DNA from 3 places in the Arthrobacter sp. 05N429 genome. Region 1 is predicted to be linked to each of the others. Evidence: riboswitches for the same ligand, from Rfam matches in the RefSeq annotation. Region 1 holds a riboswitch; each other region holds the start of a gene.

What was found. Region 1 has a riboswitch for S-adenosylmethionine ahead of AC1DF4_RS10950 (bifunctional o-acetylhomoserine/o-acetylserine sulfhydrylase). Riboswitches for the same ligand answer to the same signal wherever they lie in the genome.
Region 2: it holds a riboswitch for S-adenosylmethionine, as region 1 does, so the genes downstream of both, AC1DF4_RS10505 (DUF1737 domain-containing protein) here and AC1DF4_RS10950 (bifunctional o-acetylhomoserine/o-acetylserine sulfhydrylase) in region 1, are expected to answer to the same signal.
Region 3: it holds a riboswitch for S-adenosylmethionine, as region 1 does, so the genes downstream of both, AC1DF4_RS03240 (aminotransferase class V-fold PLP-dependent enzyme) here and AC1DF4_RS10950 (bifunctional o-acetylhomoserine/o-acetylserine sulfhydrylase) in region 1, are expected to answer to the same signal.

The regions. Positions count from the first base shown of each region.
Region 1 is NZ_JBFTMQ010000005.1:40,580-50,149, reverse strand. Features, by position in the region: gene mmsB (3-hydroxyisobutyrate dehydrogenase) at 1-548, opposite strand, end outside; gene AC1DF4_RS10970 (LysR family transcriptional regulator) at 738-1,643, shown strand; gene AC1DF4_RS10965 (MFS transporter) at 1,771-3,153, opposite strand; gene AC1DF4_RS10960 (DinB family protein) at 3,315-3,854, opposite strand; gene metX (homoserine O-acetyltransferase MetX) at 3,956-5,119, opposite strand; SAM riboswitch class IV at 5,131-5,246, opposite strand; gene AC1DF4_RS10950 (bifunctional o-acetylhomoserine/o-acetylserine sulfhydrylase) at 5,429-6,787, opposite strand; SAM riboswitch class IV at 6,808-6,923, opposite strand; gene AC1DF4_RS10945 (VOC family protein) at 7,128-7,766, shown strand; gene AC1DF4_RS10940 (CPBP family intramembrane glutamic endopeptidase) at 7,891-8,655, opposite strand; gene AC1DF4_RS10935 (histidine phosphatase family protein) at 8,733-9,413, shown strand; gene hutI (imidazolonepropionase) at 9,447-9,570, opposite strand, start outside.
Region 2 is NZ_JBFTMQ010000004.1:336,353-345,922, reverse strand. Features, by position in the region: gene AC1DF4_RS10540 (ECF transporter S component) at 1-102, shown strand, start outside; gene AC1DF4_RS10535 (ABC transporter ATP-binding protein) at 102-1,817, shown strand; gene AC1DF4_RS10530 (energy-coupling factor transporter transmembrane component T family protein) at 1,814-2,617, shown strand; gene AC1DF4_RS10525 (UDP-N-acetylglucosamine 1-carboxyvinyltransferase) at 2,714-4,237, shown strand; gene AC1DF4_RS10520 (glutamate--cysteine ligase) at 4,307-5,491, shown strand; gene AC1DF4_RS10515 (O-succinylhomoserine sulfhydrylase) at 5,503-6,711, opposite strand; gene AC1DF4_RS10510 (rhodanese-like domain-containing protein) at 6,712-7,131, opposite strand; gene AC1DF4_RS10505 (DUF1737 domain-containing protein) at 7,128-7,394, opposite strand; SAM riboswitch class IV at 7,456-7,571, opposite strand; gene AC1DF4_RS10500 (NtaA/DmoA family FMN-dependent monooxygenase) at 7,759-9,054, shown strand; gene AC1DF4_RS10495 (aromatic amino acid ammonia-lyase) at 9,059-9,570, shown strand, end outside.
Region 3 is NZ_JBFTMQ010000001.1:682,016-691,585, reverse strand. Features, by position in the region: gene aroA (3-phosphoshikimate 1-carboxyvinyltransferase) at 1-774, shown strand, start outside; gene rsgA (ribosome small subunit-dependent GTPase A) at 758-1,873, shown strand; gene hisN (histidinol-phosphatase) at 1,929-2,741, shown strand; gene AC1DF4_RS03245 (glutamyl-tRNA reductase) at 2,854-4,389, shown strand; SAM riboswitch class IV at 4,465-4,578, shown strand; gene AC1DF4_RS03240 (aminotransferase class V-fold PLP-dependent enzyme) at 4,613-6,079, shown strand; gene AC1DF4_RS03235 (class I SAM-dependent methyltransferase) at 6,170-6,928, shown strand; gene AC1DF4_RS03230 (Nramp family divalent metal transporter) at 7,099-8,385, shown strand; gene AC1DF4_RS03225 (metal-dependent transcriptional regulator) at 8,402-9,115, shown strand; gene AC1DF4_RS03220 (fluoride efflux transporter FluC) at 9,116-9,532, shown strand; gene AC1DF4_RS03215 (fluoride efflux transporter FluC) at 9,529-9,570, shown strand, end outside.

The DNA.
Region 1 (9,570 bases):
GCCAGGTTGATGAAAAGCATGAGGTTGTTGCAGATCTTGGCGGCCTGGCCGGTGGTCGCCCCGCCGGTCGGGATGATGTTGGCGGCCATCGGCTTGATGTACTCGGTCGCCTCAGCCACGGCGCCGGCTTCGCCGCCGATCATGAAGGTCAGGGTGGCGGCCTTCGCGCCACTCATGCCGCCGGACACCGGTGCGTCGACGAAGCGGAAGCCGGCGGCAGCGGCGGCGTCGTGCAGGGCCTGGGCGGAGGCGATGTCGATCGTGGAGGAATCCACCAGCAGCGTGCGGGTGTCCGCGTGGGCCAGGACCCCGTCTTCGCCGAGGTACACGGCGCGGGCGTGCTCGCCCTTGGGAAGCATGGTGAAGACGACGTCGGCGCCGTCGACGGCGTCCGCGATGCTCCCGGCGGGCTTGACGCCGCCCGCCTCTGCGGCGGCCACGGCCTCGGCGTTAAGGTCGAAGCCGCGGACGTCGTGGCCGGCCTTGGCGAGATTTACCGACATGGACCCGCCCATGTTCCCCAGTCCGATCCAAGCGATTACTGCCATGGCATAAGCTCCTTTGCTTTTGCTTCGCGCTGTGCGTCTTTGCTGTATTGCTGATTGGCGCAGTGTGCGCGATCCGGCCGTTCGCCGGATGTCCGTGTCAAGCATCACATCCTGTTACAGTGCAATCAAGGGGAAAAACTACAGACGGTATGTGCATGGATGCACATACCTTGATCCGGAGGAGTTCTGGTGGACTTAAGGCGGCTTCCGAGTCCGGACGATCTGCTGATCCTGCTGACCGTCGCCCGGCTGGGCAGGTTCAATGCGGTGGCTGAAACGCTCGGCACCACCCACACCACCATCTCCCGGCGGATCCTGGCCCTGGACAGGCAGCTCGGCGGGCGCACCCTCGAGCGGAGCCCGCACGGCTGGGAACTGACCGATCTGGGCAACGAGGCGGTAGCCGCCGCCGAGGCGATCGAGGGAACGCTCGGGGCGCTCACCAACCGGATCGCGCGGTCCGAGGACGTCCTCTCGGGCCTGGTCCGGATCAGCACCCCGGACGGCTTCGGCGCCGGCTTCGTGGCGCCTGCCCTGGTGCGGCTGCAGCGGGCGCACCCGCTGCTCAACGTTGAAATGCTCAGCGCTACCCGCAAGGTCAGCCAGAACCGGTCCGGAGTGGACCTCGAGGTGGTGGTGGGCAACCTGGACGTCAGCAATGCGCAGACCATCTTCCTGTCCAACTATTTCCTTCGGCTCTACGCGAGCCCGCAGTACGCCGGGGAACACGGCCTGCCGGTGACGCTCGACGACGTCCGGCAGCACGGCTTTGTCTCGTACGTGGAGTCGGCGCTGCAGGTCGCGGAACTGGGCCACCGCTCCACCCAGTTGCCCGTCCCCCGGTCCAGTTTCCAGGCCACCAGCATCTTTGCCCAGCTGGAAGCCGTCCGGCGGGGAGCCGGCATCGGCCTGCTGCCCAACTTCCTGGTGGTGGGCGACCCCACGTTCCTGCCGGTGCTGCCGGACGACTTCCAGCGGCAGCTCCCCATCTGGGCGGTGGCACGGGCGGAGTCCCTGCGTTCGGCGCCCGTGCAGGCCGTGCTGGAGGCGATCCGGACTGAGATTGCCGCCCGCCAAGACGTGTTGGCAGGCTGAGTAGTCTTGGCCGGCTGAGCCGGTCTGGCAGGCTCAGCCGGACGGCGCAAACGGCAACAGCCCGGGCCCCGCAGTGCGGGGCCCGGGCTGTTGCCGTTGCTTCGTTGTTGCTGTCGGTTCTGCTTGCCTACTTCTTGGCAGCGGCGAGCAGATCCGCGGTGCCCTGGGCATCCGCGGCGTCGACGTCGTGCAGGGAGATGCCGCGGGTTTCCTTGAGGAAGAACACGGCCACCATCGTGACCACACAGGCACCGAGGAGGTAGATGGCCACCGGCGTCGAGGACTTGAACTGGCTCAGCAAGGCGACGGCGATGATCGGCGCCATCGAACCGGCCACGATCGAGGTGACCTGGTATCCCAGCGAGACGCCGGAGTAGCGCATCCGGGTCGGGAACATTTCGGCCATGATGGCCGGCTGGCCGGCGTACATGAGCGAGTGGAACAGCAGGCCGATGGTGATCGCCGCGAGGATGATGAGGTCGTTTTTGGTGTCCATCATCGGGAAGGCGAAGAAGCCCCAGGTGCCACCCAGGATGGCGCCCGCCATGTAGACCTTTTTGCGGCCGAGGTTGTCGGAGAGCCTGCCGACCATGGGGATCACGGCGAAGTGGATTGCGTGCGCCACGAGCAGCAGGAGCAGGATCCGGGAGGTGTCCGTCTGGACGATGACCTTCAGGTAGGTGATGGAGAACGTGACTACGAGGTAGTAGAGGATGTTCTCCGCGAAGCGCAGGCCCATGGCGGTGAAAACGCCGCGGGGGTAGCGGCGGAACACTTCGCCGACGCCGTAGCCCTTCTTCTCTTCGGTGACTTCCTTCTGGGCCTCCAGGAAGATGGGGGCGTCAGTGACCTTGGTCCGGATGTAGTAGCCGACCAGCACGATTACGGCGGAGAGCCAGAAGGCCACGCGCCAGCCCCAGCTGAGGAAGTCAGCGGAGGACAGGGTGGCGGACAGCGTGAACAGCACACCGGTGGCGAGCAGGTTGCCCAGCGGAACGGCGGACTGCGGCCAGGAGGACCAGAAGCCGCGGGACTTGCTGGGGCTGTGCTCGGCAACGAGCAGAACTGCACCGCCCCATTCACCGCCAACAGCGAAGCCCTGGGCGAAGCGCAGGAAGACGAGGAGTGCCGGAGCCCAGTAGCCGATCTGCTGGAAGGTGGGCAGGCAGCCCATCAGGAAGGTGGAGACGCCCACCAGGATGATGCTGAGCTGGAGCAGCTGCTTGCGGCCGAACTTGTCGCCGAAGTGGCCGAAGACGATGCCGCCGATGGGGCGGGCAATGAAGCCGACAGCGTAGGTCAGGAACGCGGCGATAATGCCGTCAAGTTCCGTGCCGGAGTTCGGGAAGAAGATCTTGCCGAAGACGAGGGTCGCCGCGGAGGCGTAGAGGAAGAACTCATACCACTCGACAACGGTGCCGGCCATGGAGGCCGTTACTACTTTTTTGAGGCCGGACGATTTGACGTCTTCCTCTTCCGGCCGCCTGGCGGCAGCGTTTTGCGTACTCATTTCGACTCCTTTGGCGTCTCCGTCGACACCCTATGGACCTCTGGGCAATCGATACCTGTGATTTGTGACACGGGCATCATTCTCAACGAGTATGGACGCTCAAGCCCCGCTCCTCAACGGCCATTAGTGCAGAGCGCATCTGCAAAAATGCACAATTGGCCTCATTCTCCGGTGCTTCCGTCCACGGATTCGCGCAGCAAATCGGCGTGGCCGTTGTGCCGGGCGTACTCCTCGATCATGTGGCACAGGATCCACCGCAGGCTGGGCGCCCCGCCGTCGGGCCATGGACGCCGGGCCAGTGAGTCCATCCCGCCGTCGGCAAGGGCCTCGCCCACGAGGGTGCGCGAGCGCACGACGGTGTCCTGCCAGCGGGTGCGGAGCTCGCCGGCGGAGTCTCCGGCGGCCGAGGAAAATTCCCAGTCGGGGTCCGCTTTCCAGTCCACCGTGTTCCAGGGCGGTTGCCGGTCCTGCCCGTGCAGCGTGTAGGAGAACCAGCTGTCCTCGACATAGGCCATGTGCTTCAGGAGCCCGCCGAGGGTCAGGGCCGAGGAAGCGGTCTTCGCGCTCAGGCCCGCGGCATCCAGGCCGGCGCACTTCCACTCGAGGGTGGCCCGCTGGTAGTCGAGGAAGCCCAGAAGCGTGGCGGCCTCGCCGGCCGCGACGGGAGGTTCCGCACGGCCCTGTTCATCAATGGTGGTCATGCGCCGTGAGCCTACCGGCGGTCGTGCCGCTAGCGGTAGTCCAGGCCCGACGTCGTTCTGCCGGACCGGCGCGGCCCGGCAGGCAAAGTGCCGAAGAACGCCTAGCCGAAGAAGTTCTGCCGGAGCTGGCTGCTGAGCTGGCCGATCTCGGTCAGGAAACCGTCGTGTCCGATCGGCGCCTCGATGGTGTGCACGGCCACGTCCCCCGGCAGGGCGGCGGCCAGCGCCCGGGACTGGGCCGGGAAGTACAGCCGGTCCGAGTCGACGGCCGCCACCAGGAATTCCGCCGTGGCCGGGGCCAGGGCCTCCGTGAGGGCGCCGCGGCCGCGGCTGATGTCATGGCTCATCAGCGCCTCGGTGATGGCGATGTAACTGTTCGCATCGAAGCGGCGGACCAGCTTGTTGCCCTGGTGGTCAAGGTAGCTCTCCACCTGGTAGCGGCCGCGGCCGGCCAGCGAGCCTGCTTCCAGCGGGGCCTCTTGCTCCTGGGCATTCCGGCCGAACCGTCCATCCAGCTCCGCGGCCGAGCGGTAGGTGATGTGGGCGATCCGCCGGGCCAGTGCCAGGCCTGCTTCCGGCTGCTGACCGCCGTAGTAGTCCCCGCCGTTGAAGTTGGGGTCCTGCCGGATAGCCAGAGTCTGGGCCTGGGCGAAGGCAATCTGTTCGGCGGTGCTGCTGGCGCCCACCGAAAACACGCCGCAGCGCCGGACCCGGTCCGGGTAGCTGACGGCCCACTCGAGGGCCCGCGCCCCGCCCAGTGAACCGCCCAGCACGGCGTACCAGCTGCGGATTCCCAGGGCGTCCGCCAGCCTGGCTTCGGCCGCCGTCGTATCCCGCAGGGTGACCAGCGGGAAGCGGGAGCCCCAGGGCCGGCCGTCCGGCGCCGGCGTCGAGGGTCCCGTCGAGCCGTAGCAGCCGCCGAGGATGTTGATTGAGACGACAAAGTACTTGTCCGTGTCCACGGGGGCGCCGGGTCCGGCGAGCTGCTCCCACCACCCCGGTTCCTCGCCGGCGCCCCGCGTGACGTGGGTGTCCCCCGTCAGGGCGTGTTCGATCAGCACCGCATTGGAGCCGTCCGGATTGAGGGTTCCCCAGGTCTCATAGCCGAGGGTGACATCCGGCAACCGGGCGCCGGATTCGAGTTCCAGGTCGCCAATCCGGAGGTACCGGACGGTTCCATCCAGGGCTGCATCACCCGGAACCGGGGTCTGGACGTGGGAGGTCGTGTTTACGGGTGCACCCTGGCGGGTGACGGCAATCGTCATGTGAGGACCTAACTTCGCGCTTGCCCACCGTCAGCTGACCGGCAGGCCAGGTCTTCACCCGGGGCACCCCGCCGCAAAAGGAGGGTTGCCGGCCAGCAAGCCGGGGCTGTCACTGGCACTCATGACCTGCACTGAGTTTACGAAACGCGGCGGCGTTGTGGCGAAGATTGTGACGCCCGTGTGACAGCCGTATCCGTCAGCACCGCAGTTTCCCCACTTTTGCAGGCCGTGTGCGGCGGGTCGCCCCGAGTTGTCGGCGATTCCCGGCGTCATGCCCGCAAAGGTGGGGAAATTGGGCGTTGACCTGGCTCAGGCGTCTTTGGCCGCCCGGAAGCCGGCTTCGAGGTCCGCGAGGATGTCGTCGATGTGCTCCAGGCCCACGGACAGGCGCACCAGACCGGGATTGACGCCGGCAACGGCCTGCTGCTCCGGGGAGAGCTGGCTGTGGGTGGTCGACGCCGGGTGGATGACCAGCGAGCGCACGTCACCGATGTTCGCCACGTGGGAGTGCAGCTCCAGGGCATCGACAAACCGCTTGCCGGCCTCCGCTCCCCCGGCGATGTTGAAGGCCACGACGGCGCCCGTCCCCCTGGGACCGTACTTGCGGCCGCGCTCGTACCAGGGGCTCGACGGCAGCCCGGCATAGGCAACCGATTCGACGTCGGCCCTGGCCTCGAGCCATTCGGCGACAGCGGTGGCATTGGCCACGTGCCGCTCCACCCGCAGGCTCAGGGTCTCGATGCCCTGGGCGATCAGGAAGGCGTTGAACGGGGATACCGCCGAGCCGAGGTCGCGCAGCAGCTGGACCCGCGCCTTGAGGATGTAGGAGAGGTTGGCGCCGAGGGCGCCGTCCTTGCCGAGGTCCCGGGCGTAGACCAGGCCGTTGTAAGTGGGGTCAGGGGTGTTGAATCCCGGGAACCGCTCCGGATCCGCACCGAAGTCGAAGTTGCCGGAGTCCACGATCACGCCTGCGATCGCGGCGCCATGGCCGCCGAGGTACTTGGTGGCGGAGTGCACCACGATGTCCGCACCCCACTCGATCGGCCGGATCAGGTACGGGGTGGAGAGCGTGTTGTCGACGATCAGCGGCACCCCGGCCGCGTGCGCCACCTGCGAGATGCCCTCGATGTCCAGGACGTCCTGGCGCGGGTTGGAGACCACTTCGCCAAAGAACAGCTTGGTGTTGGGCTGCACGGCGTCGCGCCACTGCGCCAGGTTGTCCGGGTCCTCCACAAACGTCACGGAGATACCGAACTTCTTCAGGGTGTGCGCCAGGAGGTTGTAGGTGCCGCCGTAGAGGCTGGGGCTGGCCACCAGATGGTCGCCGGCCTCGGCGATGTTCAGGATCGCGAAGGTCTCCGCGGCCTGCCCGGAGCTCAGCAAGAGCGCCGCGAGCCCGCCTTCCAGGCTGGCCACGCGCTGTTCCACGGCGTCCTGGGTGGGGTTGCCGATCCGGGTGTAGATGGGAGCCAGTTCGGCGAGGGCGAAGCGGTTGGCGGCGCTTTCGGCGCTGGGGAAGACGAACGACGTCGTCTGGTAGATCGGGAGCGACCGGGCACCGGTGGCGCTGTCCGGCTCCTGACCGGCGTGGATCTGGCGGGTTTCGAAGGACCAGGCGTTGGACATCGGAGACTCCTTTGAGGACTGGGCACAGACTGCCCGGAGCACCGTGGCCCGGGTCAACTCTGGCGCCGCGCTTGCCTTCCGGCGGGCGCCGGACGGCCAGGTCTTCACCCGGGGCACCCCACCGCGATACGAGGGTTGCCGGCCAGCAAGCCGGGGCTGTGCGCTGGCACTCATGACCTGACCCCAGTCTAGGAACCGGTTCCGGGCTCTGGATAGCTTTGTGACGAAGATGAAGCCGGGCGGCCGGCTGGCCCGGCGGGACCCCCTGGTTCCTTGCAATGACGCGGAAAAGAGCACTTCGGGGACTCCCCGAAAATGACATCCCATTTCGGTTAGGCCAGCCTAAGCTGAGAGCCGCATCACAAAGTGCCAAGATGAGGTCATGCGCATGGATCACGTCTCTTACGCCTGTGAACAAGATGGCCTCGCTGCCACCACCGAACGAATTGCGTCTGCCCTCGGCGTCGAAGCCGTGAAGGGCGGAGTACACCCCCGATTCGGGACCCGCAACATGATCATCCCGCTCGCGGGACACAAGTACCTGGAGGTCGTGGAGGTCCTGAACCACCCGGCTTCCGACAAGGCCCCCTTCGGCCAGGCCGTCCGTGCCCGCTCCGAAGCAGGCGGCGGCTGGATGGGCTGGTGCGTCGAGGTTGACGACCTGGCCCCGTTCGAGGAGCGGCTCGGCCGCGCCGCCGTCAACGGCAACCGCAAGTTCCCGGACGGCCGCGAACTGGTCTGGAAGCAGATCGGCATCCTCGGGCTCATCGCCGATCCCCAGGTCCCGTACATGCTCAAGTGGGAAGGCGACCCGGAACTCCACCCGTCGAAGGCCTACGAGAGCCAGGTCAAGATGTCCGCCCTCACGATTGCCGGCTCCGCCGAGCGCGTCACCGAATGGCTGGGTGTTCCGGTGGAAAAGCCGCTGGAAGACGTGGCCGTGAACTGGATCGCTCCCCGCGGGACACCCGGCATCCTGTCCGTCACGTTCGAGACGGCCTCCGGAGCCGTCACGATCTGACGTTTCACCGTCCCACACTTCGGCCGCCATCAGCGGGTGCCAATGACGTCACCCACCGATGGCGGCCGAAATACTTTAACGGCGCACCGGCGGCTCGGCCGGTAAAGCGTTGCTTGGTCCCTGCTCAGCCCAGGCCGATGGCCTTGCCGAAGAGGCTGAAGCCCACGAATGCCACGATGTCCAGCACCGCGTGGGCGATCACAAGCGGCATCAGCCGGCGGGTTTTGGTATAGACCACGGCGAAGATGACACCCATGATGGCATTGCCGATGAACGGGCCAAACCCCTGGTACAGGTGGTAGCTGCCCCGCAGCATGGCGCTGGCGAAGATGGCCGCAGGCATGGACCAGCCGAGCTTCCCGAGCCGGTCCAGAAGGTAGCCCACCACGATGACCTCCTCCACGATTCCGTGCCGGATCGCGGAGAGGACCAGCACCGGCACCGTCCACCAGTAGGCGTCCAGAGCGCTGGGGATGATCGCCGTCGTGATGCCGAGTGCCCGGCCGGCGGCGTAGAGGCCCAGGGACGGGATGCCGATCAGCGCCGCCAGTCCGAAGCCCTGCAGCAGGTCCTTGCCGGGCCGGTCGAAGTTGAGGCCCAGTCTCTGGAAGGCCGTGACGCCGTGGCCGGACGGCCGGTGTTCCGTCAGGAAATAGATCACCAGGACCACGGGGACCAAGGCGAAGATGATGTCCAGCAGCTGGTAGGTGAGGTCAAAGTACTCGCGGCTGCTTTGCGAGCGGTTCAGCGTGGAGGTCCCCTCGGCGAGCGGCGCCCTGGTCATCTTGTCCAGCAGTTGCACCACCGAATACACGGCCGACTGTCCCAGGGACAAGCCCAGGACAATCCACATTTCAATCCGCAGCCGGCGGCGGGAGGGAACCAACATGGTTCCATCTTGCCTGCAGTTGCCGGTAGTTGCCTGAATCCGGGCCGCGACGCTGCCGGGCCCTATGCTTGGGGTTTATGAGTGCGCCCGCGAAAATCATTCTGATCCGGCATGGCCAGTCCGCCGCCAACGCCGACACTTCCATCTACAACCGGGTGCCCGATTACCGGATTCCGCTGACCGAACTCGGTCTGGAACAGGCCCGGGCAGCCGGCGAACAGGTCCGGCGGCTGCTGGACGGCCGGCAGGCCTGCGTGTATGTCTCCCCCTACCTTCGGGCCTACCAGACCCTGGAGGCGCTCAACCTCGGTCCGCTGATCGAGCGGGTGATCGAGGAGCCGCGGCTGCGGGAGCAGGACTGGGCCAACTTCCAGATCGCCGGTGAGATCGAGGACCAGAAGGAACTCCGGAACGCCTACGGCCACTTCTTCTACCGCTTCCGGGAGGGCGAGTCCGGCTCCGACGTCTACGACCGGATCTCCTCCTTCATGGAAACCCTGTACCGGCACTGGTCGAAACCGAGCTACGCCCCCAACGCGCTGTTCGTCACCCACGGACTCACCATGCGGCTGTTCTGCATGCGCTGGTTCCACTGGTCGGTGGAGTACTTCGAGTCCCTCAACAACCCGGACAACGCCGAGGTGCGGAGCCTCCTGCGGACCGAGCTGGGCAAGTATGAGCTGGACAAGCCCTTCAGCCAGTGGGTGGAGCGCCGCGTCGACGAGACGGTCCTCGACGCCCCGCCGATGTTTTTCTAACGGGCCCCGCAAGAGTTGGGGCCACGAGCCCAGTCAGCGGGCGCGGACCCCCGCGCGCCAGACGGCGTGGGTCAGCGGAATGCCGGGCCGGTAGGCCAGATGCGTGGCCGAGGGCGCGTTGAGCACGTGCAGGTCCGCGCGGTGTCCGACGGCGATC
Region 2 (9,570 bases), on a different contig from region 1:
GCCGGCGGACTGTCGTGGATCGCCACCCGGGGCCTGGCCAGGACCGGTGTGCTGAGTTCCTTTGCCTCCCGCAAGGCGGCCACGGAGCCCGTCTTTTCCTGATGTCCGCCTTCAACACGTCCGCCGGCAGCGGGGTCCGGCCGGCGGCGATCACCGCGCGGGGCTGGGGCTGGCGGCACGCCGGCCGGCCCCGGCCCGCCGTCAGCGGCCTGGACCTGGACATCCGGCCCGGGGAACGCGTGCTGCTGCTGGGGCCTTCGGGCGCCGGCAAGTCCACGCTGCTCCACGCCCTGGCAGGCGTGCTCGGCGACAGCTCCGCCGGTGACGCCGGCCGGGCGCCCGGCGCCGCTGACCTTGCTGCCAGCGGCGCGGCCGGGGACGCGGACGAGACCGGCAGCCTGCTGATCGACGGCGCCCCGCCCCGCGTCCGGCGCGGCCGTGCCGGGCTGATGCAGCAGGACCCGGAGACCCAGGTGGTGCTCTCCCGCCTCGGCGACGACGTCGCCTTCGGCGCGGAAAACCTGTCCGTGCCTCCGGCGGAGATCTGGTCACGCGTCGCGGAAGCGCTCGACGACGTCGGGCTGGGCCGGCTGCCGCTGGACCACCCGACGTCGGCCCTCTCCGGCGGCCAGAAGCAGCGGCTGGCGCTCGCCGGCATCCTCGCGATGCGGCCCGGGCTGATCCTGCTCGACGAGCCGACCGCCAACCTGGACCCCGCCGGAGTGCTGGAAGTCCGGGACGCCGTCGGCCGCTGCCTGGACAAAACCGGAGCCACCCTGGTGGTGGTGGAGCACCGTGTCTCGGTCTGGAAGGACCTCGTGGACCGGATCGTGGTGCTGCAACCGGGATCGGCCACGGATTCTGCCGTGCTGATCGACGGGCCGCCGGACCTGGTCCTGGCGCAGGCACGGGACATGCTCACCGCAGCCGGGGTCTGGGTGCCCGGCTACGTGCCGCAGACCCGGGCACGCGGCTTGCGGGCCGCAGGCACACGCGCCACCGGGCCGGAAGCCGCACAAGGCAATATCGCGGGGCAGCTGCTGCTGGCCGTGGAGGATCTGGGCGTCTCGCGGGAACGGCCGCGGCGGGCGGGGTTCCGCGGAGGCTTCCGTCCCATTCCGCCGGAGCCCGTACAGTCCGGGATCACGGCCCAGGTCCGCGCCGGTGAGGCGCTGACCATCACGGGACCTAACGGGTCGGGGAAGTCCACCTTCGCCCTGACCCTCGCCGGCCTGCTGGCGCCGGTCTCCGGCAGGGTGTCCGCCACCCTGGACCTCAGCGCCGGCGCCGGGATCGATCCCTACCGGTGGAAGGCGCAGCAGCTGATCGCCAGGATCGGCACCGTGTTCCAGGAGCCCGAGCACCAGTTCGTCACCGGACGTGTGCTGGACGAGCTGATGTTCGGACCCCGGCACCTGGGCCGCGGCGGGGAACGCGTCGACGAACTGCTGGAGCGTCTGCGGCTGACTGATCTGGTGGACGCCAATCCGTACACACTCTCGGGCGGCGAAAAGCGGCGCCTGTCCGTGGCCACCGTCCTCGCCGCGCACCCCCAGGTGCTGGTCCTGGACGAACCCACCTTCGGCCAGGACGCCAACACCTGGGCCGAGCTGGCCTCCTTCCTCTCCGAACTGCTCGACGGCGGCACCGCCGTCGTGTCGGTGACGCACGACGCCGAATTCAGCGAGGTCCTGGGCGGCACCACATTGAGCCTCCGCGCACCGGAACACCGGGAACCTGGCCGGGCGCCGGAAGTTCCGGAACCAGAACGCCGCGAAACTGAACGCCGGGAACCAGGGAAGGTCCAAGCACCATGAGGCAGGAACTGAACCTGCGCGGCAACCATGCGCTGCTGGCGCGCGCCAACCCGCTGGCGAAGTTCGCCGCCGTCATGCTCATCACCCTGGTGCTGGCGCTGTCCATCGACTGGGTGTCCGCGTCGGTGGCGCTCGCCTTCGAACTGGCGCTGCTTCCGCTGGCCGGGCTGACCCTCGGACTGCTCTGGCAGCGTGGCTGGCCCCTGATCCTCGCCGCGGCGCTGGGCGGCTGGAGCACCACGATCCTGGCGCCGGACAGCGGGAACATCCTGCTCGACGCCCGGATCTGGTCGATCAGCGAAGGGTCCCTCGAACTCGGCCTCGGCTTTATGATCCGCGGCCTGGCCATTGCGCTGCCGGCCGTCCTGCTGATGAGCTGCACGGATCCCACGGACCTGGCCGACGCCCTCGCGCAGAAGGCGAAACTGCCGCACCGCTTCGTTCTCGGCACGCTCGCCGCGCTGCGCCTTGTGGGACTGATGGCCGAGGAGTGGCAGACCATCGGCATGGCCCGCCGCGCCCGCGGGGTGGGCTCGCACGGGAACCCGCTGCGGCGGCTGCGGGCCATCCTGGGGCAGAGCTTCGGGCTGCTGGTGCAGGCCGTCCGGCGTGCCTCGCGCCTGGCCGTCACCATGGAAGCCCGCGGCTTCGGCAGCGCACAACGGACCTGGGCCCGGACCTCGGTTTTCAGCGGCCTGGACGCCTGGGTGTTCCTGGGCGGGGTCCTGATCGCCGGAGCCGCCGTCGCGTCTGCCCTGGCGGCGGGGACCTGGAACATGGTCTTCCTGGCGCAGCAATAGCACCGGTTATCGCACAATACGGGTAGTGCTGTGAGATTAACGGCATTCCGGCGGGTTTGCCGGGGGTTAATAAATCATGCGTGATATTTTCGTGGAATGACTCAAGAGACTGCTGAACACGTCGGAGCACTGCTCCGCGACGCCCGCGGCCAGAAGGGCTGGACCCAGGGGCAGCTCGCTGCCGAGCTGGGAACCAGCCAGAGCGCCATCGCCCGCATGGAACAGGGCAAGCAAAACCTGAGCCTGAAAATGATCCAGCGGCTCGAGACCATCTTTGGCCGGAGCATCGTGAAGGTGGGACGGCCCGCCATGACGCACCTCCGGGTCGAGGGCGGCCGCACCCTGTCCGGCTCCGTGGACGTCAACAGCAGCAAGAACGCCGGCGTCGCGCTGCTGTGCGCCAGCCTGATCAACCGCGGCACCACCACGCTGCGGCGGCTCGCACGGATCGAAGAGGTCAACCGGATTGTCGAGGTGCTGGCCAGCATCGGCGTCGAATGCACCTGGCTCAACGCCAACGACCTGCAGATCCGCCGCCCCGCCGTGCTGGACCTCGACTCGATGGACGTCGAGGCAGCCCGCCGTACCCGCAGCGTCATCATGCTGCTGGGCCCGCTCCTGGACGAATCCAGTGAGTACCGGCTGCCCTACGCCGGCGGCTGCGACCTCGGCACCCGCACCGTGCAGCCGCACATGCAGGCGCTGCGCCAGTTTGGCCTCAGCGTCGACGCCAAGTCAGGTTTCTACGCCGTCCAGGCGCCGCCGTCGGACGGGCACGACCGCTCCTTCGTGCTCAGCGAACGCGGTGACACCGTCACCGAAAACGCCATTATGGCCGCCGCCCACCGCAGCGGCACCACCATCATCCGCAACGCCAGCCCCAACTACATGGTGCAGGACCTCTGCTTCTACCTGCAGATGCTCGGCGTGCAGATCGACGGTGTGGGCACCACCACGCTGAAGATCACCGGCCGCCCCGCCGTCGACGTCGATATCGAATACTTCCCCTCCGAGGACCCGATCGAGGCGATGAGCCTGATCACCGCCGGCATCGTCACGGACTCGGAAGTCACCATCCGCCGCGTTCCGATCGAGTTCATGGAAATCGAACTCGCGACCCTGGAACAGATGGGCCAGCGGCTCGAAGTGTCCGGCGAGTACCTGGCCCGCAACGGGCGGACCCGGCTGGTGGACGTCACCACCAGGCCCTCGGAACTGCGCGCCCCCGAGGACAAGATCCACCCCATGCCGTTCCCCGGGCTGAACATCGACAACCTGCCCTTCTTCGCGGTCATCGCCGCGAATGCCACGGGCCAGACGATGATCCACGACTGGGTCTACGACAACCGCGCGATCTACTTGACCGAACTGAACAAGCTCGGCGCCCAGGTGCAGCTGCTCGACCCGCACCGGATCTACGTCAACGGACCCACCAAATGGCGTGCAGCCGAGGTTGGCTGCCCGCCGGCCCTGCGGCCCGCGGCCTGCCTGCTGCTGGCGATGCTCGCCGCCCGGGGCGTCTCGGAACTGCGCAACATCTACGTGATCGAGCGCGGCTACGAGGACCTGGCGGAGCGCCTCAACACCATCGGCGCGAAGATCGAGTACTTCCAAGACTGAACGTACTGGCCGGAGTGACCCCGCGTTAAGGTAGGAGCGTTTCGGCGGTTCCTGCCGCACAATAGATTCATGCGCACCTTCGGCGTGGAGGAAGAACTGCTCATAGTGGATCCCGAAACAGGGATGCTGCTTGCGCTCGCCGACGTCATGCTGCCCAGCCTGGTGCCGCCAAAGCAGGACGCCGCCCTGGTTCTCCCGGGGCAGCAACCGGTCCACGACGGCGGCGCCGACTTCAGCTACGAGCTCAAGCTCGAACAAATCGAAACCCAGACCCGGCCATGCCTGGACTACGCGGAACTTCTCCGGCAGCTCAGGCAGGCCCGGGCGCGGGCTGACCACGCAGCCCGCGCGCACGGCGGCCGCGTCGCGGCCCTCGCCACCTCGCCCCAAGGCGCCGCCACCCACCTGACGCCGAACAAGCGCTACATGACCATGCAGCAGCGCTTCGGGCTCACGGTCCGGAACCAGCTGACCTGCGGCCTCCACGTCCACACCTTTGTGGAGTCCCCGGAGGAAGGCGTGGCCGTGATGGACCGGATCCGGGACAAGCTTGCCGTCCTGATCGCCCTCAGCGCGAACTCCCCGTACTGGAACGGCGCAGAGACAGGATTCGAAAGCTACCGAACCCAGGCGTGGAACCGCTGGCCCGGGTCCGGCCCCACAATGATCTTCGGCAACCTGGCCGTCTACCGGCGGCTGGTGACCCGGCTGGTGGAAAGCGGCGTCCTGATGGACGAGGGGATGGTCTACTTCGACGCCCGGCTGGCAAGGCTCCATCCCACCGTGGAGGTCCGGGTCGCCGACGTCTGCCTGCGGGCCGAGGACGCGGCGCTGATCGCCGTGCTCGTGCGGGCGCTCGTCGAGTCCGCATCCCGGGAATGGAACGACGGCGTCGATCCCGCCCCCGTGCCGACGCTGCTGCTGCGGATGGCCGCCTGGCAGGCCAGCAACTGCGGACTGCGCGGGGAACTGCTGGACTTCGGAACCTTCACTCCGGCCCCGGCCGCGGACGTGGTCTGGTCGCTCGTGGACTTCGTGGCCCCCGTGCTCGAGGAACAGGGCGAGCTGGATCTGGTCCGCGAGGGCGTCGGCCGGATCCTGGCGGAGGGCTCGGGTTCGCAGCTGCAACGGGAGCCGTTCCACGCGGGCGGGCTCGCCGCCGTCGTCGAACGGGCGGTCGAGGTGACCACGGAGGGGACCGCGGGCGACCAGGCTGACCAGGGGCCGTCCCTGGGGCGGATCCGCCAGGGCTGACCGGAGGAAACCTAGACCTGCTTGAGCGCCTGGCCCAGGTCGCGGACCAGGTCCTCGATGTCCTCGAGTCCCACGGAGAGGCGCACCACGCCGTCGCTGAGCCCGATTGCAGCGCGGCCCTCCGGCCCCATGGCGCGGTGCGTCGTGGTGGCGGGATGGGTGATGAGGGACTTCGAATCGCCGAGGTTGTTGGAGATGTCGATGATCCTGAGCGCATCCAGCAGCGCGAAGGCGGCCTCCTTCGCCGAGCGCCCGGCGGACGGGGAGAGCTCGAAGGTCAGCACGGTGCCGCCGGCCTTCATCTGCCGCGCGGCCAGTTCGTGCTGCGGGTGGGACGGCAGCAGCGGGTACTTGACCCAGCTGACCGCGGGCTGCTCCTCAAGCCATTCGGCCAGCCGCAGCGCGGAAGCGGAGGAATGGTTCACCCGCAGGGCCATGGTCTCCAGCCCCTTGGTCAGCACCCACGCATTGAACGCCGAAAGTGCCGGCCCGGTGTGGCGCATGAGCTGCTTGACCGGGCCGTCGATGAACTCCTTGGTGCCCAGGATCGCGCCGCCGAGCACCCTGCCCTGGCCATCGATGTGCTTGGTGCCGGAGTAGACGATCACGTCCGCGCCGAGCTCCCCGCAGCGCTGCAGCAGGGGAGTGGCAAAGACATTGTCGACGACGACCGTCGCCCCGGCGGCGTGCGCCAGGTTGCTCACGGCGGCGATGTCCACGATTTCCTGCATCGGGTTCGACGGCGATTCGAAGAAGACCGCCGCCGTGGGTTCCGACAGCGCGGCGCGCCACTGCTCCAGGTCCGGGCCGTCCACGAAGACCGTCTCCACACCCCAGCGGGGAAGGATCTCGTTGAGGATCACGAAGCACGAGCCGAACAGCGAGCGGGCCGCGACCACGCGGTCGCCGGCGGCCAGCAGGGCGCCGAGGGCCGTGAAGACGGCGGACATGCCCGAGGCGGTGGCGAAGCAGGCCTCAGTGCCTTCGAGCAGCCGGAGCCGTTCCTGGAAGGTGGCCACCGAGGGGTTGCCATAGCGGGAGTAGACGAAGCGCTCGTCCTCGCCGGTGAACGCACGCTCGGCAGCGGCCGCGGATTCGTAGACGAAGCCGGAGTTCAGGAAGATCGGCTCGGACGTTTCCTGGAAGCCGGTCCGGTCGAGTCCGCCGCGGACGGCCTGGGTGTCGGCGCTCCAGCCGGCGGCGTCGGGGTTGAAGGTCACTTAGTGCTTTCCGGGGTTGGTGGGCAGGCCGCGGTTCTTCCAGCCGTTGACGGTGCGCTCGCCGTGGCGGTCCGGTTCGCCCTCAAAGCCCTCGAGGACGTTGTAGGAGGTGTAGCCGGCCTGCGTCGCGGCGATCGCTGCGGCGATGGAACGGGCGCCGGAACGGCACAGGAAGACCAGTTCGGTGCCCTGCCCGTCGGGGGCCTGCAGCTTCAGCTGTTCTATGAACCGGGCGTTGGGGATGCCGCCCGCGAGGTTCCACTGGATGAACAGCGGATCGTGCGGCTTTTCCCCCGCCGACGCAGTGTCCGGGATGCCGATGTGGGCCCATTCGCCCTCGGTGCGCACGTCCACCAGGACGGCGCCGTCCTCCAGCTTGGTCCAGGCCTCCTGCGGGCTGAGGTCCCCGGCGTAGCTCACGCGTGGCCCTCGCCGTCGAACTCCAGATCATCCACGGCATTGGCGACGGCGGCATCGGCGCTGGCGATCGCGGCCGGCAGCACCACGGCCTGGGCCACAATGACGCTGCCGCCGTTGGACGTGGCGGCCGGGCCGCCGTGCAGCACGTAGCCCTCGGCCAGCGCGGCCGAGACGCGCTCGCAGAAGGCGCGGTCATCGGGGCCGGTGAACAGGCGGTACGCCAGTCTCTCTCCGGCGGCACCGGGGACGGCGGGGTCTGGCACTGTTCGGGGTGCTGTATCGGGGACAGCGGGGGCGGACGCGTCAGGCACGACGGATCTCCTTCTTTCACGCTTGCAGCTCGAATTGGTCGATATGCCGAGTATTCACCTGAGGCACCCCGCCGCGAAAGGGAGGGTTGCCGACCGGCCAGTCAGGGCTTGGCGCCGGTTCTCATTACTCCCCAAAAACGTAACACCCGCGACGCCGGCCGGCACCGCCGCCGTCGTCATGTTAAGTAACGGAATCCGCCGGAGTGCGGGGACCCATCCGGCGGTTCCGGGAGGATAATGACGGGAGGTGAAGTCCTTTTACGCCGGATGAAATCAGGTGGCCGTGAACACCTCGGATGCCCCTACAGTCGGTCCCATGCTGCATTTTGGGTGGTTTGTGGGCCACGGCTTCGGCGTCCAGGGCTGGGGAACCCCCGGCTACGGGATCGGTTATGACTGGAAGAAGCCGGCGCTGTACCAGGACGCGGTCCGGGCCTTTGAACGCTCAGGGCTGGACCTTTTCATCATCGAGGATTCCCTCACCGTCCCGGACACCTACGGCGGCAGCGCGGAAGTCTCCCTGGCGCAGGCGTCCTTCGCGCCGAAACACGATCCGCTGGCCCTCGTGCCGTACCTGTTCTCCGCCACGAGGCACCTGGGCATCGTGCCGACGATCAGTGCCTCCTTCTACCCGCCGTTCACGGCGGCGAGGCTGCTGGCCACCCTGCAGCACTTCTCGCACGACCAGCTGGGCTGGAACGTGGTGACCTCCGGCAGCGACCTCGCTGCGCAGAACTACGGCCTGGACCAGCAGATCGAACACGACCGGCGCTATGAGAAGGCCGAGGAGTTCGTGGATGTGGTCCGCCGGCTGTGGCGCAGCTGGGAACCGGACGCGATCCGGGAGGACGCCGGCGGGGGCGTATTCGCGGACCACACCAAGGTCCACCCGATCCACCACGACGGCGAGTTCTTCAAGGTCCGCGGGCCGCTGAATACGGCACCATTGCCGGAGGAACCTGTGCTGGTGCAGGCAGGGGCCTCCCCGCGGGGCAAGGCCTTCGCCGGGGGCAATGCCGACGTCGCGATTGCGCTCGCCCGGGGAGCGGACGGGATGAAGGCCTACCGGGACTCCATCCGGGCGGAGGCGGCCACCGCCGGCCGGAACCCCGACGACGTCAAGGTACTGTTTGTCCTCAAGCCCACAGTGGTCGGCTCGCGGGCGGAGGCGGAGGAGCTGCGGGCCCGGCGCCGGGACCTGACGCAGCGGGACATCGACAGCCAGCTCAACTCCATCTCCTATCTCTCCGTCATCGACTTCAAGCAGTTCGACCTCGACGCCCCGCTGCCGGAGCTGCACACCAACAGCAACCAGGGCACCCTCGACCACTTCACCAAGGCCGCGCCGCCGGGATCCACGCTGCGCCAGCTCCTCCAGGCCCGCAGCGGCGGCGCCGGGGACAGCATCATTGGCACAGCCGAGGAGATCGCGGACTACCTCGAAGAGACCGGGGCGCAGGTGGGCGGCGACGGCTTCCTCTTCTCCGGGTTCGTGGACCCCGCGACGGTCCACGGCGTCCTGGACCGGCTGACCCCCGTGCTCCGCCGCCGGGGGCTGATACGGACCAGCTACGGCGACGGCGGCCTCCGCCGGAACCTGCGGGACTTCTAGCGCAATGACCGACCAGCCGGCCGCCGCAGCAGCGTCCTTCCTCATCGGCACGGCCCGGCTGCATGCCCGGGAGGTCGCCGCGGCGGCCGCCGACCCCTCCGTGCGGGTGGTCCTGAGCGAACAGGCCCTCGAAGTGGTGGGCCGCTCCCGGGAAGTGGTCCAGCGGGCCATTGAGTCCGGGCACAAGGTCTACGGCCTCAACACGCTGCTGGGGTCCGGCCGGGACACGGCCGTGGCGGAGGAATCCATCCTCGCCTACCAGGTCCAGGTGGTCCGCTACCACGACAGCGGCGTCGGCGGGCTGCTGGACGCCGCCGAAGCCCGCGCCACAGTCCTTGCCAGGCTGATCGGCGTCAGCCGCGGAGGCTCGGGGGTGCGCCCGGAGACGGCCCGTTTCTACGCCCGGCTGCTCAACCGCGGCGTGCTTCCCGCCATCCCGCGCGACGGCTCCGTGGGATCCTCGGACCTGACCCAGCTCGCCGCCGTCGCCGCCGTCGCCATCGGGGAGGGACAAGT
Region 3 (9,570 bases), on a different contig from region 1:
GGTCTACATCTGGAGCACCGCAGTGCCGAACACCCGGGCAAGCCCGTGCCGAGCCTGGACCACATCAACATGACGGTGGCCGTGCTGCGCGGCGTCGGCGTGGGGGTTGATGATTCCGTTCCGAACCACTGGGTTGTCTCCCCCGGTCCGATCCGCGCCTTTGACCAGCGGATCGAACAGGACCTCTCCAACGCCGGCCCCTTCCTGGCGGCGGCCCTGGCCACCCGCGGGACCGTGCGGATCCCCAACTGGCCCGCAGAGACCACGCAGGTCGGCGACCTTTGGCGCGGCATCCTCACGGCCATGGGTGCCATCGTCACACTCACGGACGACACCCTGACGGTCACCGGCGGCCCCGAGATCAAGGGTGCCGACTTCGACGAGACCAGCGAACTCGCGCCCACCGTGGCAGCACTGTGCGCCCTCGCCACCGGCCCCTCGCGGCTGACCGGCATCGCCCATCTCCGCGGGCACGAAACGGACCGGCTCGCCGCCCTCGTGGCCGAGATCAACCGCCTGGGCGGGGAGGCCGAGGAGACCGGCGACGGCCTCGTCATCCGCCCGGCGCCGCTGCACGGCGGCGTCGTCCACAGCTATGCCGACCACCGCATGGCCACGGCGGGCGCCATCCTGGGCCTGGCCGTGCCCGGCGTCGAGGTCGAGGACATCGCGACCACGGCCAAGACCATGCCGGACTTCCCGCAGCTCTGGGAAGCCATGCTGGCGCAGCGAACCACTGCAGAGAAGGATTCCGCCGGTGGCACGCAGCACTGATTCCTGGGACGAATCCGACGTCCGGATCCGCCCCAACAAAAAGGGTTCCCGGCCCCGCACCAAGGACCGGCCCGCCTATGACGACGCCGTCACCGGCCGGATCATCACCGTGGACCGCGGCCGCTACACCGCCGTCGTCGCCGAAGGCACACCCGAAGAGCGCAAGATCATCGCCGCCCGAGCCCGGGAGCTGCGCCGCAACCCGGTCGTTGCCGGCGACTTCGTCTCTCTTGTCGGGGACGTCAGCGGCGAACCGGACACACTGGCCAGGCTGGTCAAGATCCAGGACCGCAAGACCCTGCTGCGGCGCAGCGCCGACGACACGGACCCGATCGAGCGCGCCGTCGTCGCCAATGCCGACACGCTGGTGATCGTCGTGGCGGCCGCCAACCCGGAGCCGCGGACCGGCTTCATCGACCGCGCCCTCGTCGCCGCGTACGACGCCGGCATCGAGCCGCTGCTGCTGGTCACCAAGGCCGACGTCAAGGATCCCGCGGAACTCCTCTCCAATTACCAGCACCTTGCCTTCCCGGTGATCATCTCCAAGACGGCGGATTCCGCAGCCTCCGGCATCGACGCCCGCTCCGACGACGGGCTGTCCGCCCGCCTGGACAAGGACGCCGTCTCACAGCTGCGCGGCCACCTCGACGGGAAGGTCACCGTCATGCTGGGCCACTCCGGAGTCGGCAAATCCACCATGGTCAACGCCCTGACCGGCGCGGAGCGCGCCACCGGCGGGGTCAACGCCGTCACCGGACGCGGCCGCCACACGTCCTCCTCCGCCCTGGCCCTCAAGGTCAACGATGCCCCGGCGGGCAGCTGGATTATCGACACCCCGGGCATCCGCTCCTTCGGCCTGGCCCACGTGGACCCGGACCGGATCCTGCGGTCCTTCCCGGACCTGGAGCCCGGCACCGACGACTGCGAGCGGGGCTGCAAGCACGATTCCAGCGCCGTCAACTGCGGAGTGGACGCCTGGGTGGCCGCCGGCCACGCGGGAGAATCCGGCCCTGCCCGGCTCGCCTCGCTCCGCCGCCTGCTGGGGACAGACCCGCGGATGGAAGCACAGGACGTCAAGGAACTGGGCACCGTCTCGTAGCCGGCTGCGGTGCCGCCTACCGCTCCCCCGCCCGCTTTGGCGGTAGTTTGGAACCATGAGTCAACCCGCTTCGAGCTACAACGATGACCTGCGCCTTGCCCATGTACTGGCAGATTCCGTAGATTCCCAGACCATGAGCCGCTTCAAGGCGCTCGACCTTCGGATCGAGACGAAGCCGGACCTGACGCCGGTCACCGACGCCGACAAGTCAGCCGAGGAAGCCATCCGCGGCCAGCTGTCCCGTTCCCGCCCGCGCGATGCCGTGCTCGGCGAGGAATTCGGCAGCTCCGGCCACGGCTCGCGCCGCTGGATCATCGACCCGATTGACGGGACCAAGAACTTCGTCCGCGGCGTCCCCGTCTGGGCCACACTGATCGCCCTCGTCGACGAAGGCGAGCCGGTGGTCGGCGTCGTGAGCGCCCCCGCACTGGGCAAGCGCTGGTGGGCCGCCAAGGGCGCCGGAGCCTACATGGGCCGGTCGCTGGCCGCCGCCACCCGACTGAAGGTGTCCAACATCTCCGAGCTTTCGGACGCCTCCCTGTCCTACTCCAGCCTGGGCGGCTGGAAGCAGCGCGGCAACCTCGATGAGTTCCTTGGCCTCACCGAGGAAGTCTGGCGTACCCGCGCCTACGGGGACTTCTGGTCCTACTGCCTCGTGGCCGAAGGCGCCGTCGACATCGCCTGCGAGCCCGAGCTGAACCTCTACGACATGGCCGCCCTGGTACCAATCGTCACCGAGGCAGGCGGGCGCTTCACCTCCCTGGAAGGCGAAGACGGCCCCTTCGGCGGCAACGCCCTCGCCACCAACTCCATCCTCCACTCCGAGGTCCTCAAGCGCCTCAACCCCGGCCTGGACGACCTGCTCTAGCAACCGGCGGACCCGCCCCCAAGGATTCCGCAACCTCCCTGTACGACGCTGTCCAAGACGGCCGGCCTCAGCCAGCCTCAAGGTAGGGCATCTTTTTGGGAGGAGAGCAGCCTTGTCTGACACAGCTCAAGCCCGGACTGGCGGCACCGCCGGGATCGGCCCGGTACTGCTGGTGCTCATGGCGAAGTACCGGGACCTGGAGCCGGAATCCGCCGCCGCACTGCACGCCGCCGCCACCGGGCTCGCCCCGCAGCTTCTCGCCAATATTGTCCCCGACGGGCCGCCCGTCACCGCTTCCGTGGTCCTGTCCACCTGCAACCGATTCGAAATCTACTGCGAAGTCCCGTCCGGATCGGGCCTGGCAGCCGCCCGCACGGACGTCCTCGGGTCGGTCCATGTCTGGTCCGGCCTGCCCATGAGCCGCCTTACGGGCCTCTTCGAGGAACTCCGGGGAACTGCGGCTGTCGAACACCTTTTCGCCGTTGCCGCGGGGCTGGATTCAGTCGTCGTGGGTGAGCGCGAAGTCGCCGGCCAAGTCCGGCGCGCACTCTCCGACGCGCAGGCCGCCGGAACCACCAGCGGACGGCTGGGCAGGCTGTTCCAGGCCGCGTCCCGCACTGCGAAGGACGTGGGGGCACAGACCGCACTCAGCAGCGCGAGCAGATCCATCGCTTCCGTTGCCCTGGACCTTGCCGCCGCCGGAGGCCCGCGGGACGGCACCAAACAGGCCGGGATCGCCGGGGCGTCGGCTGTCCTCTTCGGGACCGGCGCCTACGCCGGGTGCGTCGCGGAGCTGCTCCGGAACCGGAAATGTTCCGACATTTCGGTCTTCTCCCACTCCGGCCGCGCGGAGACCTTCGTAGCGGCCAGGGGCGGCGCCGCCCTCTCCGCCGGTCAGCTGCCGGCAGCCGTTGCCGGGGCAGACCTCGTCATTGGCTGCAGCGGCTCGGGGGCCCGCCTCGACGCTGCCGCCCTCACCCGGTGGCGTGAGGGCGCGGCCCGTCCGCTCACCATCATCGACCTCGCTCCCAGCCATGATTTCGACCCCCGCGTGGGCGGGCTGCCGGGAGTCGAGCTCATCACGCTGGAATCGGTGCACCGTGCTGCTCCCCCGGCGGACGCCGCGGCGCTGCGGCGCGCCCGCGCCCTGGTCCGGCGGGCGGCACGCCACTTCGAGGAAGAGGAAGCCGGGCGCGCCGTAGATACCGCCGTCGTCGCGCTGCGCGAGCACCTCCACCAGGTCCTCCACAGCGAAATGGAACGCGTCAGCAAACAGCATGGCCGGTCTGCCTCGGCTGACGACGTGAACCTCGCCCTCCGGCATCTGATCCGGCGCCTGCTCCATACCCCGACGGTCCGCGGCCGGGAGCTCGCCGCGCTCGGGCGCCAGGACGACTACGCCGCGGCGCTCGATGCCCTGTTCGGCCTCAGCATCCCCACCGGCAGCCAGGGGGCCGCCCTGAGCCGGGACGCGGCCGGGCTAGTCCGGGTACCCGCCGAAGAACCTGACGAAGCGGTCGCAGCGACGGCCAATCCGGTCTGCGGCGGCACCGCCCTGCCGGGCGCCGGATGCCCGGGAACCTGTTCAACCTTCCAGCTCCTGACGAGGCCCCGGACAGGCATCGCCGCAACCTGCGCAGCGTGCTAGCGCCCGCGTAACAAACAGCTTCACATTCAGCCCGCACCTTTTCGCGCGGGCGGGGAATGTCCTAGGCTCGAAACAGGTCACGAGTGCCAGCGCTAAACCCCGGTTTGCTGGCCGGCAACCCTCCATTCGCGGCGGGGTGCCCCGGGTGACGACCTGGCCGGTCCGGAACGGACCCGGCAAGCGCGGATCCCCGGTACGTGGGGTCCTTTTCAAGCGAGGTCCCATGACGACTGCCACCATTCCCGCCACCCCCGAACTCCATGCCGGTGCCGGCCAAGCGCATCCAGATGCGCGGTTTGCCCTCGCCCGCCGTCCGCTGGCCGCGGTGACGGGCGCCGAGATCCAGGCGCCGCTGATCCGGGGCGGCCACGTCCGCTACGCGAACCTGGACTACGGTGCCTCGGCGCCCGCGCTGTCGGTGGTCTCGGCGTACCTCAACGAAATCCTGCCGTTCTACGCCAGTGTCCACCGCGGCGCCGGCTATGCCTCCCAGATCAGCACCTCGGTCTACGAGAACTCCCGCACCATTGTCCGAGATTTCGTGGGCGGCCGTCCGGACGACGCCGTGATCTTCACCCGGAACACCACCGATTCCCTGAACCTGCTGGCCGGCTGCCTGCCCGTCGTCGACGGCGTGCACACCGGTGAGGTGCTCTACCTCGACATCGAACACCACGCCAACCTCCTGCCCTGGCAGCGGGTGCCGCACCGCAGCGTCATCGCCGCACCCACCCTCGCCGCCACGCTGGAACTGCTCCGCGGGGAACTCGCCCACGGCGGCGTCAGTCTGCTCGCCGTCACCGGCGCCTCCAACGTCACCGGAGAGATCCTTCCGATCCGGGCACTGGCCGCCCTGGCCCATGAATACGGCGCCCGGATCGTCGTCGACGCCGCCCAGCTGGCCCCGCACCGGCGGATCGACATCACCGCGGACGACGTCGACTACCTCGCGTTCTCCGGGCACAAGCTCTACGCACCCTTCGGCGCGGGAGTGCTGGTGGGCCGTCCCGACTGGCTCGACGCCGGCACGCCGCACCTGGCCGGCGGCGGAGCCGTGCAGGACGCCCGGATCGACACGGTCAGCTGGACCACCGGCCCCGCCCGGCACGAAGGCGGCTCCCCCAATGTCCTCGGCGCCGCCACCCTGGCCCGGGCCACCCAGGTCATTGCCGGCCTGGACGTGGACCAGTGGCACTCGCACGAAAACGCCATCCGGTCGTTCCTCGTCGAGGGCCTCACCCGGATCGACGGCGTGACCGTCCACCAGATCTTCTCGGACAGTGCATCCTACGACGTGCCGGCAGGCCACGAACCGGGGAACGGGGCTGGCACCGGCACGATCGGCGTCGTCAATTTCTCCGTGGAAGGCTACGACGCGGGCCTGGTGGCGGCGTATCTCTCGGCCGAACACGGCATCGGGCTGCGCGACGGCCGCTTCTGCGCACACCCTCTGCTCCGTCGGCTCGGGCTGCCCTCCGGCTCGCTGCGGGCCAGCTTCGGTGTCGGGTCCCGGCTGGAGGACGCCCAGCGTCTGCTCGCCGGTATCCAGGAGCTGCGCCAGACCGGCCTCGGCTGGGACTACGTGGTGGACGCGGGAAGGTGGGTTCCGTCGAATGACACCCGCAGCTACCCGCACTGGGCACCCAACACGCCCGGCACTGCCGGCGCGGCCCCCTGCACCCAGGACTGACTGGGCGGGGAAACAATCTGGCATCGGGGCCCCTGCCGCGTGCGGTAAATTCGGAGAGTACCCATCCGGACCTGCCGAAGGAGATCGCACGTGGCACGCGGTGGCCCCAAACTGCACGGGGAACGGCGCCAGGAGCTCGGGCAGAGCTTCCAGGACGGCGGGGAGCACTACGAACGCGTGCGCCCGGGCTACCCCGACGATTCGGCCGACTGGCTGATTCCCGCCGGGGCGAAGGACGCCGCTGACGTGGGCGCCGGCACCGGGAAGTTCACGGCGCTGCTGGCCGGGCGCGGGCTGCGCACGGTGGCTGTTGACCCGTCCGCCGACATGCTGGAGCAGCTGCGCAGGACGCTTCCGGGCGTCACCGCCGTCGAGGGTACCGCCGAGCACACCGGACTGCCCTCCGGGGCTTTCGACGTCGTCACCGTCGCCCAGGCGTGGCACTGGTGCGATCCCGTCCTGGCCAGCACGGAGATCGCCAGGATCCTCCGCCCCCATGGTGTCCTGGGGCTTGTCTGGAACCAGCTGGACACGTCCGTTCCCTGGGTGCACCGGCTCTCGCGGATCATGCATGCCGGCGACGTCCACAAGCCGCATTTCAGGCCTCCGCTGGGGACGGAACTCGCGGGGCTGGAGAGCCACCTCACTCGCTGGGAAGATCCCGTGCGCACCGCCGACATCATGGAACTGACGAAGTCCCGCAGCTACTACCTGGCGGCCAGCGAGGCGGTCCGCGCCAAGGTGCTGGGCAATCTCGACTGGTACCTGCACGAGCATCTGGGCCACGACCCCGGCGAAACACTCCCCCTCCCCTACCTGACACAGAGCTGGCGGGCTGTCCGGGCCTGACCCGGCTGGGCCTGCGGTTCCACGGGGTGGCGTTGCCCCGAATCTGCACGCTGGCCTATGGTTTCGGTATGCCTAATAATTGTTTATAGGCAGCTACAAATTATGGGGCGGGCACCAGCCCGCCGTCACCGGCCGCGTCGATGCGACGCACCTACCCAGGGGAGCCCGCTGTGCTGGAAGTAACAGGACACGAAGCGCCGGCGCCGCAGGCGCCCGCCCGGCGGAAACCGGGCAGCCGCCGCGCCATGATCGGCCTTTTGGGCCCTGCGTTCGTCGCCGCGATCGCCTACGTGGATCCCGGCAACGTGGCGGCGAACCTCACAGCCGGTGCCCAGTACGGGTACCTCCTGGTCTGGGTTCTGGTGGCCGCCAACATCATGGCCGTGCTGGTCCAGTACCAGTCCGCCAAGCTCGGGATCGTCACTGGGAAGAGCCTGCCCGAGATCCTCGGCGAGCGGCTCAAGCCGGTCTGGCGCCGCGCGTTCTGGGTCCAGGCCGAGATCGTGGCCGCTGCCACCGACCTGGCCGAAGTGGTCGGCGGGGCGATCGCGCTCTACCTGCTCTTCGGGCTGCCCCTGCCCCTCGGTGCCGTGATCGTCGGCGGCGTCTCCATGCTCCTGCTGGCCGTCCAGGCCCGGAACCGGCAGCGGCCCTTCGAGTTCATCATCATCTTCCTGCTGGGCATCATCACGATCGGGTTCCTGGCCGGCCTCTTCATCAGCCCGCCGGACCCGGCGGGCGTCGCGGCCGGCCTGATCCCGGGCTTCCAGGGTCCGGACACCGTGCTGCTGGCTGCCAGCATGCTCGGCGCCACGGTGATGCCGCACGCCATCTACGTCCATTCGGCCCTTTCCCGGGACCGGCACCGCCCGAACCCGCACCTCCACGTGCCTGCGCCGGCCCTGGCGCGTCTTGTCAAAGCCACCCGCTGGGACGTCGTGGCTGCCCTCGCCATAGCCGGGATCGTGAACATCGGGATGCTGCTGCTGGCCGCATCGACCCTGGGCGGCGAGGAGGGAACGGACACCATCGAGGGCGCCCATGCCGCGATCACGGCCAACCTGGGTCCGCTCGTCGGCGTCATCTTCGCCGTCGGCCTGCTCGCCTCCGGCCTGGCGTCAACCTCCGTGGGCTGCTACGCCGGCGGATCCATCATGCAGGGCCTGCTCAAGATCCGGATCCCGATGATGACGCGCCGCGTCGTCACCCTCATTCCTGCCGTAGTGCTGCTGAGCATCGGCTTCGATCCCACCTGGGGCCTGGTCCTCAGCCAGGTCGTCCTGAGCTTCGGCATTCCCTTCGTCCTTGTCCCGCTGGTCGTCCTGACCAGCAACAAGGCTCTGATGGGCCGCTTCGCGGACGGAATGGCACTCCGCATTGCCGCCATCACCGCCGTGGTCCTGGTGGTCGCACTCAACTTGGTCCTGCTGTGGCTGACCTTCTCCGGCGCCGCCTGACGGTAGGCTGGACGGTGTGAAGACCAGCCTGCCATCCTCCTCGATCGAGGACTACGTCAAGGTCATCTACTCCTTTACGGAGTGGCAGGACAAGCCCATCACCTCAACCCAGCTTGCCCAGCGCCTCGGCGTCGCCAACTCTTCGGTCTCCGAGATGGTCCGCAAACTCAAGGACCAGGGCCTCGTGGACCACCAGCCCTACAGCGCCATCACGCTGACGGCCGACGGTGTCCGGCTGGCACTGTCCATGGTCCGGCGGCACCGCCTCATCGAGACTTTCCTCGTGCGGGAGCTCGGCTACCGCTGGGACGAGGTCCACGACGAAGCCGAACTCCTGGAACATGCCGTCTCCGACACCTTCATCGAACGGATGGCTGCGAAGCTCGGAGACCCGGTGCGGGATCCGCACGGCGATCCGATCCCGGCCGCCGACGGCTCCGTGCGGATGCCGGCGGCCCACCGGATGAGCGAGCTCGACGACGGCCACACCGGCCTGATCACACGCATCAGCGACGACAACCCCGAGCTGCTGCGCTACCTTTCCGCCGAGAAAATCGCGCTGGACGCGGACGTCGAAGTTCTGGGCAGGAAGCCCTTCGGCGGTGCCCTGGTGGTGCTCATCGGGAGCGGTGGGACCCGGCGCGAATTCGACCTCGCCGAGGAAGTCGCCTCCGCGCTCTGGGTCCACAGCGAGACGACCCATCCCGGCTGCCGCCTCGAACGGCGCTGAATGCGGGCTGGACTGCCGGGACGGCGCGCCTGGGCCGCCGTCGCCGTCGGCGGCCTGATCGGAACGGAACTGCGCTACGGGGCCGGGCTGCTGTTCCCGGAGGCGGCGGGGAGCGTCCCGTGGACCACCCTGGCAATCAACGTCGTCGGAAGTTTTGTCCTCGCGTCCCTCACCACCGTCTGGATCGCACGGCCAAAGACCGCCTTTTGGCTGCGGGCCGGCCTCGGCCCCGGGCTGCTGGGTTCGTTCACGACCTTTTCGGCGGTGGTGTTCTCCCTTGACCAGCTGTACCGTGGCGGCTTCCATGCCAGCTGGCTGGCCTACCTCGGGCTCTCCCTCGTCCTGGGACTCGGCGCAGCAGCCGCCGGCTGGAAGGCCGGCAAGGCCCTGGCCGACCTCAGCGGCAGGGCATCATGATCACCGCCGCGCTGGTGGGTGTCTTCGGCGTCGCGGGC